Regions from separate parts of the Pseudomonas sp. FP597 genome, predicted to be linked through region 2. Evidence: riboswitches for the same ligand, from Rfam matches in the RefSeq annotation. Region 2 holds a riboswitch; each other region holds the start of a gene.

Region 1 (4,856 bases), 1.7 Mb from region 2:
CACCACCCAATCCTGATCCGGCCACGTCGCTCGGTGCACCACTGCAATCGGGCAGTCCGCGCCATAGTGCGGCAGCAGATCGGCGACGATCCTTTCCAGATGATTGACCCCCAGGTGAATCGCCATGGTCGTGCCGTGACGCGCCAGGCTGTCGAAATCCTCGCCTGCCGGCATGCTGGTTTTATCGGCGTAGCGCGTGAGGATCACGCTCTGAGCGATATCCGGCAGGGTCAGTTCGGTCTCCAGCAAGGCGGCGCAGGCGGCTACCGCCGTGACGCCGGGGATGATCTGGAACGGGATGCCCGCTTCGCGCAAATACCGGATCTGCTCGCCAATCGCTCCATACAGGCTGGGATCGCCGGAATGTACGCGGGCCACGTCCAGGCCTTTGGCGTGGGCAGCCTTGATCAGGTCGATGATCTGTTCCAGGTGCAATTCGGCGCTGTTGACCACTTGCTGCGCCTGATGGCCTACCAGCACCGCCGCAGGCACCAACGAGCCGGCATAAATGATCACCGGGCACTGGCGAATCAGGCGCTGGCCTTTGACGGTGATCAATTCCGGGTCGCCGGGGCCGGCGCCGATGAAGTAGACGGTCATACGCAAATCCTGTGACAAGCGGCGAGCATGAAGGTTGTTCATGATCGGGAAGGGCGATTATCGAGCGTTTAGTCGCCGCAGGCCAATGCAAAGGTGGCCTGGGCGTTTTTTTTGCGGGTGATCAACAGGCGGGCCGGGGCATTGGTGAGCTGTTCGGCAAGCGCCAGCGCGGCACTTTCGGCGATGCCGTAGCAGCCCGTATGGGCAAATGCGACCGCCGATTTGTGGCTGAGACGGTCTTCATAAACAGCCAACTGCGTGGCACTGAAACACTGCAAGGGCAGCTTGAGCAACCGCGCCAGGTCGAGCAAACCGGGCTCATCCTGTTTGCGATCGAGGCTGGCCAGTGCGGTGATGCGCTGGCGATCGATGCCGCCCTCGGCGAGGGCGGCATCAAACAGCGCCAGCAGGGTGTAAACCTCACAACCGCGCTGGCAGCCCAGGCCGACGACGCAGGTCATGCCGAGTAGTGATCATCGCGGTTGCGCCGGAACAGCCAGGCGCTGATCAGGCCCAGTGCCAGCCAGAACGCCATGTTGGTCAACTGCGAAGCGATCTTGAATTGAGCCTCCAGCGCTTCTGGCGCCAGCATCGAGTGCACTTGCGGTTGGGGCGCGCCGATCACGTGCGGCACTGCCAGGATGGCCGCGCCCAGCACTTTGAGCAGCCAATGGCGGCCGAACACGATCAGTGCAATTCCGACAGCGGTAGACGCGGCGGTGCCGATCCACCAGGTCTGGCGCAGCGCCAGCTCGGCGGCGGCAGTGCCCGGCAATTCCGGCGGCAGGCCGAGGGTGGGCGCCAGCACAAAGGTCGCATAACCGGCCAGGCCCCAGAGCAGGCCCTGGGCGGTGCGGGTGGGTGCGCGCAGGGTGTACAAGCCTGCCAGCATCAGCGCAAAACCGACGGCGACCACCAGATTGCCGCCGGTGGTGGACAGCACGCGCTGCCAGCCGTCTTCCGGCGACCAGGCTTCGGCGTCGTGGCTGTGGGCAGCGGCGCCGGCGCCGTGTTCGTGGGCTACTTCGGCGGTTGCCGGGGCGTGCTCAAAGGTTTCCGCCTGCAGAATCAGCGGGGCGACCCAGAAACTTTGCAGCAGGGTCAGCAGCAGGGCGGCCAAAAGGCCAGTGAATCCTGCGGTTTGCGCAATACGCTTGATCATCTCGGCAGGCCTCAGTGGCACGGGAACGCGGCGCTGTGGCGGGTATCGTGGGCGGCGTTGTGCACCGCCTCGATGTGCGAGAAGCCGGCGAAATACACCAGGCACGCGCCGAGGATCGACGCGCCGATGGCGGCGGTCAGACGTTGGCTGAGGGTAGTGGTACTGCTGGCGGTAGCTGAGGTGCTGCTGATGATCGACATGGCGCGTCCCTTTCAGGTGTCAGGGTGAAACGAGCGCATGAAAACCCCGCGAGCCGGGCACGCAGGGTTTTGAACAGCGCCCGCCCACCGCGGGTTTGTTATCTGATTTTTCGGGCCGGTCTCCGGGCTCGCGAGGGACTCTGGGTCTATAAAGCATCGCCTTCCCATGCCATACCGACACAGTGGATCTGACGCTTCGCTCGCTTACCGTTGCGGGGGCAGCACCGGACTGGCCATCTGTCGATGACGCACCGGTTTCCCGTTTCACCCTGTGAAGGGCACCCGAAACAAGGCCTGTAGGAAAGCATGCAGAGCGACGGTAGTCAAATTGACCGAGCACCTGTAGCCTTGCATCCTGCGAGGTTCTTCGGCCCAGGCCGAAGCTAAGAAGGGAACACGGTTCAATCCGTGGCTGCCCCCGCAACTGTGAAGGGTTTACCGACTGCCATGCCACTGCCCATCAGGCGGGAAGGCGCAGCCGGCGCCGGCCTGATGGCCCGCATGCCCCTAGCCAGGAGACCTGCCTCGCAACCGATTTTCCACTTCAACCGGGCGGGGTGATCCGGTGACGAAATCCGCTGCTGCGCGCCGTCGCAGGGCTTATCGTCCCGTATGCCCGCCCTCAAGGGCATCCGATGAAAACACTGGCCAAACTTCCCGTCACCATCGTTACCGGCTTCCTCGGGTCGGGCAAAACCACCTTGCTGCGCCATATGCTCGACAATGCCCAGGGCCGTCGCATCGCCGTGATCGTCAACGAGTTCGGCGAGCTGGGCATCGACGGTGAAATCCTCAAGCAGTGCTCTATCGGTTGCACCGAGGAAGAAGCCAACGGTCGTGTCTACGAACTGGCCAACGGCTGCCTGTGCTGCACCGTGCAGGAAGAATTCTTCCCGGTGATGCGTGAGCTGGTGGCCCGTCGCGGCGACCTCGACCATATCCTCATCGAAACCTCGGGCCTGGCGCTGCCAAAACCGTTGGTGCAAGCCTTCCAGTGGCCGGAAATCCGCAGCGCCTGCACGGTTGACGCGGTGATCACCGTGGTCGACAGCCCCGCCGTGGCCGCCGGTACCTTCGCCGCGTTCCCCGACCAGGTCGACGCCCAGCGCAAGCTCGACCCGAATCTGGATCACGAGTCGCCCTTGCACGAGCTGTTCGCCGACCAGTTGGCCAGCGCCGACCTGGTGATCCTCAATAAATCCGACCTGATCAGCCGCGAAGACCTGGCCCGCGTGCGCCTGGAAGTCGCCCAAGAGCTGCCGCCGGCGGTGAAAGTCATCGAAGCCAGCAGTGGCCGCGTTCCGCTGGACGTGCTGATCGGCCTGGGTGCCGGCTCCGAAGAGCACATCGACGGTCGCCACAGCCATCACGATCATCATCACGACGGTGAAGACGATCACGACCATGACGCTTTTGACTCGATCTCCATCGACCTGCCGCAGGCCGACGAAGCCTTGCTGCTCGACGCGCTGACCCAACTGGTGGTGCAGCACGGCATCCTGCGCGTCAAAGGCTTCGCCGCGATCCCGAACAAGCCGATGCGTCTGCTGGTCCAGGGCGTGGGCACGCGTTTCGACAAGCACTTCGACCGTGCCTGGGGCGCTGACGAGGCGCGCATCACGCGCCTGGTGCTGATCGGCCAGGACCTGGATGCCGCCGGCCTTGAAGCGCAGTTGCGCGCAGCGCTCAGCGTTTAACCCATGCACCTGCTCAGGACTCAGCCCGGTGGTTTCGTCGCGGACGACAATATCGCCGACCTTGGCCAGACCCCTGCCGAACTGGTGATCCTGTGCAGCGGCGATTCGAGCCTGGCGCTGCTGGCCGAAGCGGCGCAACAGCTACCCGACGATTACCCCAGCCTGCGCCTGGCCAACCCGATGCAGGTGCAGAACCACGCGTCGGTCGACCTGTACGTCGACGAAGTGCTACGCCATGCCAAGGTCATCCTGCTTTCGCTGCATGGCGGTATCGGTTATTGGCGCTATGGCATCGAGCGCCTGGTGGAGCTGGCCGAACGCGGCGTCACGCTGATCCTCGTGCCGGGCGATGATCGCCCGGACCCGGAACTCAGTGGCCTGAGCACGGTAAACGCCGAACAACGCGACCGCCTGTGGCACTTCCTGCGCCAGGGCGGCTTGGGCAATGCGCTGGATTTCTATCGCTGCCTGGCCAGCGGTTACCTGGGCCGTGATTACCCTTGGGCCGAGCCGCAAACCCTGGCGCGGACCGCGATCTATCACCCGCACACCGCCAATGCCCGTCTTGAAGACTGGCAGTTGGCGTGGAACCCGGACTGGCCCGTAGCGGCGGTGCTGTTCTACCGTTCGCATCTGCAGGCGGCCAATACCGGTTTTATCGACGAGTTCTGTCAACGCTTGCAGGCGGCGGGCCTCAACCCGCTGCCGATGGCGGTGGCCAGCCTGAAAGAGCCCGGCTGTCTGGCGGTGGTCGAGGACCTGCTGGATGAGGTCGACGCCGCGGTGATCCTCAACACCACCGGTTTTGCCCAGTCCAGCCCCGAAGCGCCGCATGTGCGCCCGTTTCGTCGCAATATCCCAGTGATCCAGGCCATTTGCGCCCAGGACAACCAGCCCGGTTGGCAGGCCAGCGAGCAGGGCCTGGGCCCGCGGGACCTGGCGATGCACATTGCCTTGCCGGAACTGGACGGGCGCATCATCAGCCGGCCCATCAGTTTCAAGGACCTGGCCTGGCGCAGCGAGCGCAGCCAGTCGGATGTGGTGTGCTACCGCGCAGCGCCCGAGCGCATGGACTTTGTCGCCTCGCTCGCACGGCGCTGGGTCGAGCTGGCGCGGGTGCCGAATGCGCATAAGCGCATCGCGCTGATCCTCGCCAACTACCCGACCCGCGATGGTCGCATCGGTAATGGCGTGGGC
Region 2 (4,856 bases):
GCCCAGCAGGTCGGTCAGGGCCTCAGGCTCGAACAACGACACCCAGCCCATGCCCAGGCCTTCGGCACGGGCCGCCAGCCATAGATTCTGGATCGCACAGGACAACGAAGCCATGTCCATTTCCGGCAAGGTGCGGCGGCCGAAGATATGCCGCTCGCGCCCCTCCATCAACGCTGCCACCAGCACTTCGGCGCAGTCGTGGATGCCCTCGACCTTGAGCTTCATGAATTCATCGGAACGCTCGCCCAAGGCCTCGGCGGTACGCACGCGCTCTTCTTCCACCAACTGCTGGATTTGCCCACGCAGGTGACGGTCGCTGATGCGGATGAAACGCCATGGTTGCATCAAGCCGACACTGGGCGCCTGGTGTGCGGCCAGGAGCAGGCGGTGCAGCAACTCGGGGGCCACCGTGCCGCCGCTGAAGTGGCGCATGTCACGGCGTTCGGCGATGGCACGGTAGACGGCGTCGCGGTCGGCCTGGGGAAAGGCGTAGTCGGTCATGGCCCTATCGGGGGCAAGCCCCCTCCCACATTGGGTGCAAACAAGGCGGCTACCGCAGTCGGATTCGACGGAAAATAGAAGTGCACATAAGAGGCCGTCATCCGCCCCTGCCGAAAGACCGCTTCGGCACCGCGCCCACCGTTCGGGCTCAGGCCACGGGCAATCGGCTGGCACTCGGTGCTGGTCAGGGAATGGTGATACGTGTGCCCACGCAACACGCCTTCCGGCAACTCGACGCTTTGCAAAGCCAGGGCCGCAAGTTTCTTTTGCATCACCGCATCGCCCTGTAAAAGGCCGAGCAGTTCGGCGCGGCTGCCGTCGACATCGGTGAGCGAATCCAGCAGATAGAGCATGCCACCACATTCTGCGAGCAGCGGCTTACCGGCGGCGTGATGGGCGCGGATCGCAGCGAGCATCGGGGTATTTTCCGACAGCGCTTGATGGTGCAGTTCCGGGTAGCCACCGGGCAAATACAGGCTATCGGTGTCAGGCAAATGGCTATCGTGGATAGGCGAAAAGAACTTCAGCTCGGCGCCCATGGCCCGTAACAGATCGAGGCTGGCACCGTAGGTGAAGGCGAACGCTTCGTCGCGAGCGACCGCGATGCGCACGCCGGCCAGCAACGGCTCGGCCTCGATCACCTGCGGTGCGGCGAAGGTCACCGGCGGTGGCAGCGCGACTTCGCAACTGCTGCCCAGGGCCTGGGCGGCGGCGTCCAGGCGCACATCGAGGTCATTGAGTTCACTGGCCTGCACCAGGCCCAGGTGGCGGCTGGGCAGTTCGATCCCGGTCTCGCGGGACAACGCGCCGTACCAGCGCAGGCCTTCGGTGAGGCTGCCTTCGAGCAACTGCGCATGGCGCAAGGTGCCGACGCGGTTGGCCAGTACGCCGGCGAACGGCAAGTCGGGCTGGTAACGCGCCAGGCCCAACGCCAGCGCGCCAAAGGTCTGGGCCATGGCGGTGCCGTCGATCACACCCAGCACCGGCACACCGAAGTGCCGCGCCAGGTCGGCGCTGGACGGCGTGCCGTCGAACAGGCCCATCACGCCTTCGATCAGGATCAGGTCGGCCTCCCCCGCCGCTTCCCACAGCAGGCGGCGACTTTCCTGCTCGCCCACCATCCACATGTCCAATTGATACACCGGCGCACCGCTGGCGCGCTCGTGGATCATCGGGTCCAGGAAATCCGGGCCGCATTTGAACACGCGCACCTTGCGCCCCAGGTTGCGGTGCAAACGGGCGAGCGCGGCGGTGACGGTGGTCTTGCCCTGGCCGGATGCCGGTGCGGCAATCAATACGGCGGGGCACTGACGGGGCTGATTCAAAGTTCGACGCCCTTCTGTGCCTTGATACCGGCCTGGAACGCGTGCTTGAGCATGCCCATTTCGGTGACGGTATCGCCCATTTCAACCAATTCAGGCTTGGCGCCACGCCCCGTAACCACCACGTGTTGCATCGGCGGGCGGGCCTGCAGGTCACTGAGGACCTGGTCGAGGTCGAGGTAGCCGTGCTTGAGGGCGATATTCAGCTCGTCCAGTACCACCAGGCCAATGGACGGGTCTTGCAGCAATTGGCGCGACACGGCCCAGGCGGCCTCGGCGGCGGCGATGTCGCGCTGGCGATCCTGGGTTTCCCACGTAAAGCCCTCGCCCATGACATGGAAGCGCACCTGCTCGGGGAAACGGCGGAAGAACAGCTCTTCGCCGGTACTGTTACGTCCCTTGATGAACTGCACCACGCCGCACTGCATGCCGTGCCCCATGGCCCGGGCCAGCATGCCGAACGCCGAGCTGCTCTTGCCCTTGCCGTTGCCGGTGAGCACCAGCAGCAATCCGCATTCATTGGGAGAGTTGGCGATGCGCTCGTCGATCACGGCTTTTTTGCGCAGCATGCGCGCCAGGTGGCGTTCGTCGCGGTCGGGGGTATCGGTCATGGCAGCTCTCCGTTGGGGCTGGACAAAAACGGCGGGCAGGAAAAAGAAACACAAACAGCCAAGCATCGCCCACCGTGATGCTGTTGATTGATCCAGGCCGGTCTCCGGGCTCATGAGCGGCGTTCTGAAGCGAACAGACCGACGCTGCGCCTTCCCATATCGCGAGCGATACAGTGGCAAAAGGCAGCGTCTTGACTCATTTACCGTTGCGGGGGCAGCGCCGGAATTGCGGCGGCGCTGTGTACAAGCGCGCTCACTCACCGGCTTCCCTGTTTCACCCTGTCGACCCGTGGGTCACAGAGCACCTGGAACAAGCGGCGAAGGTTAGTGGGTTGATGGGGGAGCGTCAATGAAAGCTGGCCGTGTACTTGAACCATCGCATCACCGCACTCCTCTACCCTTACAGGTATACCGGAGAAAATCATGCATAAAACCAGACTCGCCTTACTGATGATGCTCGCAGGCAGCCTCGTCGCCTGCGGAGAAACTTCGACCTTGCAGGTCGCCGACGGCACAGGGCCGTCACCCCAATTACCGGAGCCGAACAAGACATTGATCCCCACCGTCAACATCGCCCCGGCCGTTGGCTGGCCCGAGGGCGCCAAACCCATCGCTGCAGCCGGAACGCAGGTAGCAGCATTTGCCGAAGGGCTGGACCATCCGCGCTGGCTGTATGTGTTGCCCAATGGCGATGTGCTCGTGGCTGAAACCAACGCGCCGCCCAAGCCCGATGATGCCAAGGGCATTCGTGGCTGGGTCATGGAAAAAGTCATGGGCCGCGCCGGCGCGGGTGTGCCGAGCCCGAACCGCATCACGTTGCTGCGCGATGCCGACCACGACGGCGTGGCCGAAACGCGCACGGTGTTCTTGGAAAACCTCAATTCACCGTTCGGCATGACGCTGGTTGGCAACGACCTGTATGTGGCTGACTCCGACAAGCTGCTGCGCTTCCCGTACCACGCGGGCGAAACCGCGATCAAGGCACTGGGGACCAAGGTGGTCGACCTGCCGGGCGGTAGCATCAATCACCATTGGACCAAAAACGTGGTCGCCAGCAAGGACGGCAGCAAACTCTATGTGAGCGTCGGTTCCAACAGTAACGTCGGCGAAAACGGTCTTGAAGCGGAACAAGGCCGCGCGGCTATTTGGGAAGTGGATCGCGCCAGCGGCCAGCACCGCATTTTCGCGTCGGGCCTGCGCAATCCCAACGGCATGGCCTGGGAACCACAGAGCGGCAAGCTGTGGACCGCAGTGAATGAGCGCGACGAGATCGGCAGCGACCTGGTGCCGGACTACATCACCTCAGTCAAGGACGGCGGTTTCTATGGCTGGCCCTTCAGCTATTACGGCCAGCATGTGGATGTGCGCGTCACGCCGCAGAACCTGGACCTGGTCGCCAAGGCAATCGCGCCGGACTATGCGGTCGGGCCTCACACCGCGTCTTTGGGCCTGACGTTCGACGAGGGCAGCAAACTCCCGGCGCCGTTCAGCAACGGCGCGTTCATCGGCCAGCATGGCTCGTGGAATCGCAAGCCGCACAGTGGCTACAAGGTGATCTTCGTGCCGTTCGAGGCAGGCCAGCCTAAGGGCAAGCCGGTGGACGTACTGACTGGGTTCCTCGATAAAGACGAGAAAGCCATGGGCCGCCCGGTGGGCGTGGTGATTGATCAGCAAGGGGATTTGCTGGTGGCCGATGATGTGGGGAATAAAGTATGGCGGGTGTGGGCCGCTAGGTAGCGAAGCCGCAAGCTTCAAGCTAGGAGCTGCAAGGTGGCGGTGCACCCTCTTGCAGCTTACAACTTGAAGCTTATCGCTGCTTTTAGGGATTTCGTGCCAGGTTTGCTGGCAATACACGCTTGGCGCTCAAGTAGGCATTCTGCCAATACGCCTTGGACAGGGTATCCAGCTTCACCGTGCCGCCGGTTTGCGGCGCATGCACGAAGCGGCCTTCGCCCACGTAGATGCCGGCATGGCTGACCTGCGAACCACCGCCGGTGGCGAAGAACAGCAGGTCACCCGTTTGCAGGTTCTGCTCACTCACATCCTGGGCGCGCATCACGATCAGTTCACGGGTGGTGCGCGGCAAGGAAATGCCGGCGGCATCACGGTAGACGAAGCCAATCAGGCCGCTGCAATCAAACCCGGAATCCGGTGTGTTGCCGCCCCAGCGGTAAGGCGTGCCGACCAGACCCAGCGCGCGAAAGAGTACGTCTTCGGCAGCAGGCGAAAAATTCTGGGTGGAATAGTTGAACACCGGCTTTGGCTTGACCGCGACAGGCGCGGGCGGCGGTGTGCGGCTGGCGCAGGCGCTGAGGAGCGCGGCGCAAACTAATAGAAACAGGCGGGCCGAGGTCGACATGTGCAGAACAATCCTGGACTGGATGCGGCTTTCGCTGCCGAACGCTGAAAACCAGAACGCGCA
Region 3 (4,856 bases), 260 kb from region 2:
AATCACCCCGCAGGTGGCCAGCCCGGCACCGCAGGCGGCGGCGACCAGGGCGCGGGTCAGGCGGTAATTCCACACCACGCCTTCGTCGATGGGGTCCAGCACGTAGCCGGCGTTCCACAGTTTGTTGGCCAGCACCTGCAACACCACCTGCGGTTCGATGGCGGTTTCGCCGATGGCCACGCCGGCAAGGACGGCGGCCAGCAGCAGCGCGAGGGCAAGTAAGGTACGGATCATTTGGACAGGTCGTAGCCGTCGATGGCCCCGGCCAATTGTTCAAGGCCATCAAAGGTGCGCAGGCTGGCCTGCAGCGCCAGGGCGTCGAGGATGATGATGCGGTTGTTTTTTACCGCGTCCATGTTGCGCGTGACCGGGTCGCTGCGCAGGAAGGCGAGTTTCTTTTCATGGTCGTCGGCGGGGTAGCGGCGGCGGTCCATGCGGGCGATCACCAGGAAGGTCGGGTTGGCCTTGGCGAGGGTTTCCCAGCCGACGGCGGGCCACTCTTCATCCGATTGCACCACGTTGTGCAAACCAAGGGTGTCGAGCATGAATTCGGGAACGCCCTTGTGGCCGGCCACGTACGGGTCGCTGGCCATCTCCGCGCTGGAGAACCACACCAGTGCGCTGGCCTGTTTCAAGCCCTTGCCTTGCGCGGTGGCGACGGACTTGGCCAGGCGCGCCTTGAGTGCATCGTTCAGTTGTTCGCCGCGATCCTGGACGTCGAAAATCTGCGCCAATTGGTGGATGCTTTTGTAGATTGTCTCAATGTGGAACTGCTCCAGCCGCGTGCCGTCGGCGCCCACCAGGTTGTCCTTGCCTTCGCAGTCGGAGGGCAGCACGTAGGTGGGAATCTTCAGTTCATGGAATTGCTCGCGAGTGCCGACCACGCCTTGCGGGCCGACCACCCATTCCAGCTCGGCGGCCACCAGTTGCGGGCGCTTGGCGATCACCGCTTCAAAGCTTGGCTCGTTGTTAGCCAGGCGTTCGATGCCGTCGTTTTGCGCCTTGAACTGCGGCAGCACGCTGTTGAACCACAGCGAGGTGCCGACCACGGTGTTGCCCACGCCCAGGGCGTAAAGCATTTCGGTGGCGGCCTGGCCGATGGTCACGCTGCGTGTCGGGGCTTGCTGGAAGGTGACGCTGCTGCCGCAGTTTTCGACGGTCAGCGGGTAATGAGCGGGGGCCGCGTGGGCCAGGGCACAGAAGCCCAGCCCGGTGAGCAGGGCGGTAACGTGTGGCAGCATGGGGCGATCTCCGTGTGAACCGTACGTGAAGCAGGGGAGGTACGGCTCGGAAATACGCCCTCGAACGCTGCCGCTCGGGCAGGCGAGGATGTCCTTCCCGGACACCCCGCCGGTAGTGATGTTGCTGGGCCGGCAGGTCTCCTGACTGATGCGTCGTCGCCTCGCTCCAGCCTTCCCGGACGGTGTCCAGTGGCGTTGAGGAGCAGGCTCGGCACCTACAGTTGCGGGGGCAGTTTCGATTGGCGCCGCGGGCGGCGCTTCGAATTCCCTATTAGTCCCGTGGGGGAACCGGCGGCGGTATGGTAGTTGATTCGGCGCGGGAGCGGGAGGTCGAAGTGAGCCCGGTCACACGCGAATATCTTCAGGCCCCCGGATCAGCGCTTCGATGCGCGTCCCGGTAGCGCGCTCTTCATTGCTGAACCCGTCGTAATCGGCCAGGTTGCCAAAGCGAATGCCGGTCAAGCCTTCGATCTGGATCACGCTGCGCTGGTAGGTTCTGAGCTGCCCGAAGACCAGGTCGAGCTGACCCAGTTCACGGCTTTGGTCGATCATGTAGGCGCTGGCTGAAGGCTTGCCATCGTCGCTCAGGTACGCGACGACTTTCCAGAATGCCTTGGGGATTTTGACGCCACGGTACAGGCGGTCGTCGTCGGCGAAGACCGGGCCGGTGAACACCGTGGCACGGGCTTTCCAGCGCTGGGTGTTGTCGAGGAGATAGTCTTCGAGTTCGAGCCAGGTCTTCTGGTTGAAGCCGCTCATCTGCGGTGAGCAGTTGGTGAAATGGAAGGTGTCGAGGTTGGCGGTGGTTGCCTCGTCGCCCCAGTTGGGGTCCTGGCGCCGTACCAGATGGCCGCGGTCCAGGCCGTTGCCGGCGTAGAGGTCCTCGCCCACTTGGGCGTCGAGCGGCAGGCGGCCGTCGTAGGCCCAGCTGTCGTTGCTGCGCACGATGTCCACATGCCGTGCGCCGTCGATGTTGACCCCCACATAGTGGGCCAGTCGTCGGGAGCGTGACATCGTGATGGAAAAGTGCGTGTAGTCCAGCCGTGGTTGCACGTCAGCCGCCAACGTTTCGTTGACCGTAGGCCATGGCACCACGAAACTGCCGAGGAAGTCTTCAGCGTAACCGCTGCGGTTGTGCAGGTCCTTGGCCGGCGTGGTGCGCGGCGTCGGGGCCCTGGCCTCCAGGAGTGTGGGAAAGGGCGCGATCAACGGGCGCAGATCGGCGAGCCTGGGGCGGTGGGACAGGTCGACATTGACTTTACGTGCGGGCATGGGCTGCTCCTTGCGGGCCTGAGATAAACATACTGCAACATAGGTTCATGACAATTTAGGCCAGGCACTGACAGCCGGACTATCCTGAAACGGTTATCCGGAGTTCACCACACGCCAGAATGGAGCCAGCTTATGTGTGTTCGCCACCACCGCAATCCGATTTTTTGCCTGATTCCTCCGTACATGCTCGATCAGATCGCCCGTCACGGTGATAAAGCCCAGCGTGAAATTGCGTTACGCACACGGGCCAAGGACAGCACATTCCGCTCGTTGCGCATGCTCGCCGTGCCTGCCCGAGGCCCGGCCCACATGGCCGTGGCCATGGGAGCGGGCAAACGCCGCTCAATCTACAGCGCCGACGGCACCGACACCCTGCCCGGCAAACTGATCCGCGGCGAGGGGCAGCCCGCCAGTGGTGATGCGGCGGTCGACGAAGCCTATGACGGCCTGGGCGCGACCTTCGACTTTTTCGACGAGGTATTCGACCGCAACTCCATCGACGATGCCGGCATGGCGCTGGACGCCACCGTGCATTTTGGCAAGGACTACAACAATGCCTTCTGGAACTCGACCCAGATGGTGTTTGGCGATGGCGACGGGCAGTTGTTCAACCGCTTCACCGTGGCCCTCGACGTGATTGGTCATGAGTTGGCCCATGGCGTGACCGAGGATGAGGCCAAGCTGATGTATTTCAACCAGTCCGGCGCGTTGAACGAGTCGCTGTCGGATGTGTTCGGCTCACTGATCAAGCAGCACGCGTTGCAGCAGAAGGCCGAAGACGCCGACTGGTTGATCGGCAAAGGGCTGTTTACCCAGAAAATCAAAGGCACCGCGCTGCGTTCGATGCAGGCCCCCGGTACGGCGTTCGATGACAAGCTGCTGGGCAAGGACCCTCAACCCGGACACATGGATGATTTTGTGCAGACCTACGACGACAATGGCGGCGTGCATATCAATTCCGGTATTCCCAACCATGCGTTCTATCAGGTGGCCACCCGGCTGGGTGGGTTCGCCTGGGAGCGCGCCGGTCGCATCTGGTACGACGCCTTGCGTGATGCGCGGCTGCGGCCGAACTCGGGCTTTTTGCGTTTTGCCCGTATCACTTACGATGTCGCCGGTCGGCTGTACGGCATCAACAAGGAAGAGCAGAAGGCGGTCAAGGACGGTTGGAAAGCGGTGGGCATCAATGTCTGACAAGCCGCCAGGGCGGCGAGGAACAGTCATGCGAATTTCAATCAAGGAAAACGGCGGCCCGGCGTTTTTTCCGGGCCTGGCCAAGCCTCACAGCGTCGAACTGGACGCGCTGCCCGAGCCGGAGAGGCAAGAGCTGCGGCAACTGGTCGAGGCGTCTGACTTCTTTCAGTTGCCGCAAAGTACCGCTCCAGAGCCGGGTAAACCCGGCCAGGTGCATTACACCCTGACGGTGACCGAGGGTGAGCGCGAGCACACGGTGTGTGTGCTGGCGCCGGTGAAATCCCAGGCGCTGGATGGGTTGGTGCAGTGTGTACGCCGGCATGTTCGCTGTTGAGGCATCGTTTAACGTCAAAACAGCGCAGCTCCCCAGGACCTGTTATTTGCGATCCAGCCACACGGTCTGCGCGTTGCAGAACTCGCGCACGCCGAAGTGCGACAGTTCACGGCCGAACCCGCTCTTTTTCACACCGCCAAACGCCACCCGAGGGTCGGACACGCTGAAGGCGTTGACGAAGATCCCGCCGGTGTCCAGCTGGTTGGCGATGTGCCGCGCCTTCGCCGCATCGGTGGTGAAAATGCTGGCGGTGAGGCCGAACTCGCTGTCGTTGGCCAGGGCCACGGCGTGGTCGGCATCGCGGGCGGTAATGATCGAGGCCACCGGGCCGAACAGTTCCTGTTTGAACGAGGTCATCTGGTCGGTGACGTTTGCCAGTACGGTCGGCTCGTAATAGTTGCCGGCACCGGCGACTTTATTGCCGCCGAGCAGCAAGGTCGCGCCTTCTTCCAAGGTCGCCTGGACCTGGCCATGCAGCTCATCACGCAGATCGAAACGCGCCATCGGGCCGACGTAGGTGTCGGTCGAAGTCGGGTCGCCCATCACCAGTTTGCGGCTGGCCTCGACGAATTTAGCCGTGAAGGCTTCCACCACACCGGCTTCGATAATCAGGCGCTTGGCGGCGGCGCAGACCTGGCCGCTGTTCTGGAAACGCCCGATCACGGCGGCCTGCGCGGCGGCATCAAGGTCGGCGTCGTTAAGCACGATAAACGGGTCGGAGCCGCCCAATTCCAGCACGCATTTTTTCAGCGCTGCACCGGCCTGGGAGCCGATGGCGATACCGGCACGCACGCTGCCGGTGAGGGTGATGGCGG

The links. A riboswitch is a leader RNA that binds a small molecule or an ion and turns the genes downstream of it on or off. The one in region 2 is predicted to bind cobalamin.
Positions count from the first base shown of each region.
Region 1: another riboswitch for cobalamin. It lies ahead of cobW (cobalamin biosynthesis protein CobW); the one in region 2 lies ahead of cobO (cob(I)yrinic acid a,c-diamide adenosyltransferase).
Region 3: another riboswitch for cobalamin. It lies ahead of PSH66_RS20030 (ABC transporter substrate-binding protein); the one in region 2 lies ahead of cobO (cob(I)yrinic acid a,c-diamide adenosyltransferase).

Region 1 covers NZ_CP117432.1:2,984,349-2,989,204, forward strand. Annotated here, with positions in the region: gene cobM (precorrin-4 C(11)-methyltransferase) at 1-600, opposite strand, end outside; gene PSH66_RS13915 (cobalamin biosynthesis protein) at 669-1,061, opposite strand; gene PSH66_RS13920 (CbtA family protein) at 1,058-1,762, opposite strand; gene PSH66_RS13925 (CbtB-domain containing protein) at 1,774-1,962, opposite strand; cobalamin riboswitch at 2,058-2,263, opposite strand; cobalamin riboswitch at 2,306-2,505, shown strand; gene cobW (cobalamin biosynthesis protein CobW) at 2,598-3,659, shown strand; gene cobN (cobaltochelatase subunit CobN) at 3,663-4,856, shown strand, end outside.
Region 2 covers NZ_CP117432.1:4,659,448-4,664,303, forward strand. Annotated here, with positions in the region: gene bluB (5,6-dimethylbenzimidazole synthase) at 1-501, opposite strand, end outside; gene PSH66_RS21225 (cobyrinate a,c-diamide synthase) at 498-1,826, opposite strand; gene cobO (cob(I)yrinic acid a,c-diamide adenosyltransferase) at 1,823-2,434, opposite strand; cobalamin riboswitch at 2,512-2,758, opposite strand; gene PSH66_RS21235 (sorbosone dehydrogenase family protein) at 2,858-4,171, shown strand; gene PSH66_RS21240 (C40 family peptidase) at 4,254-4,793, opposite strand.
Region 3 covers NZ_CP117432.1:4,401,132-4,405,987, reverse strand. Annotated here, with positions in the region: gene PSH66_RS20035 (iron ABC transporter permease) at 1-234, opposite strand, end outside; gene PSH66_RS20030 (ABC transporter substrate-binding protein) at 231-1,241, opposite strand; cobalamin riboswitch at 1,355-1,549, opposite strand; gene PSH66_RS20025 (DNA/RNA non-specific endonuclease) at 1,587-2,513, opposite strand; gene PSH66_RS20020 (M4 family metallopeptidase) at 2,646-3,707, shown strand; gene PSH66_RS20015 (protealysin inhibitor emfourin) at 3,736-4,041, shown strand; gene PSH66_RS20010 (aldehyde dehydrogenase family protein) at 4,084-4,856, opposite strand, start outside.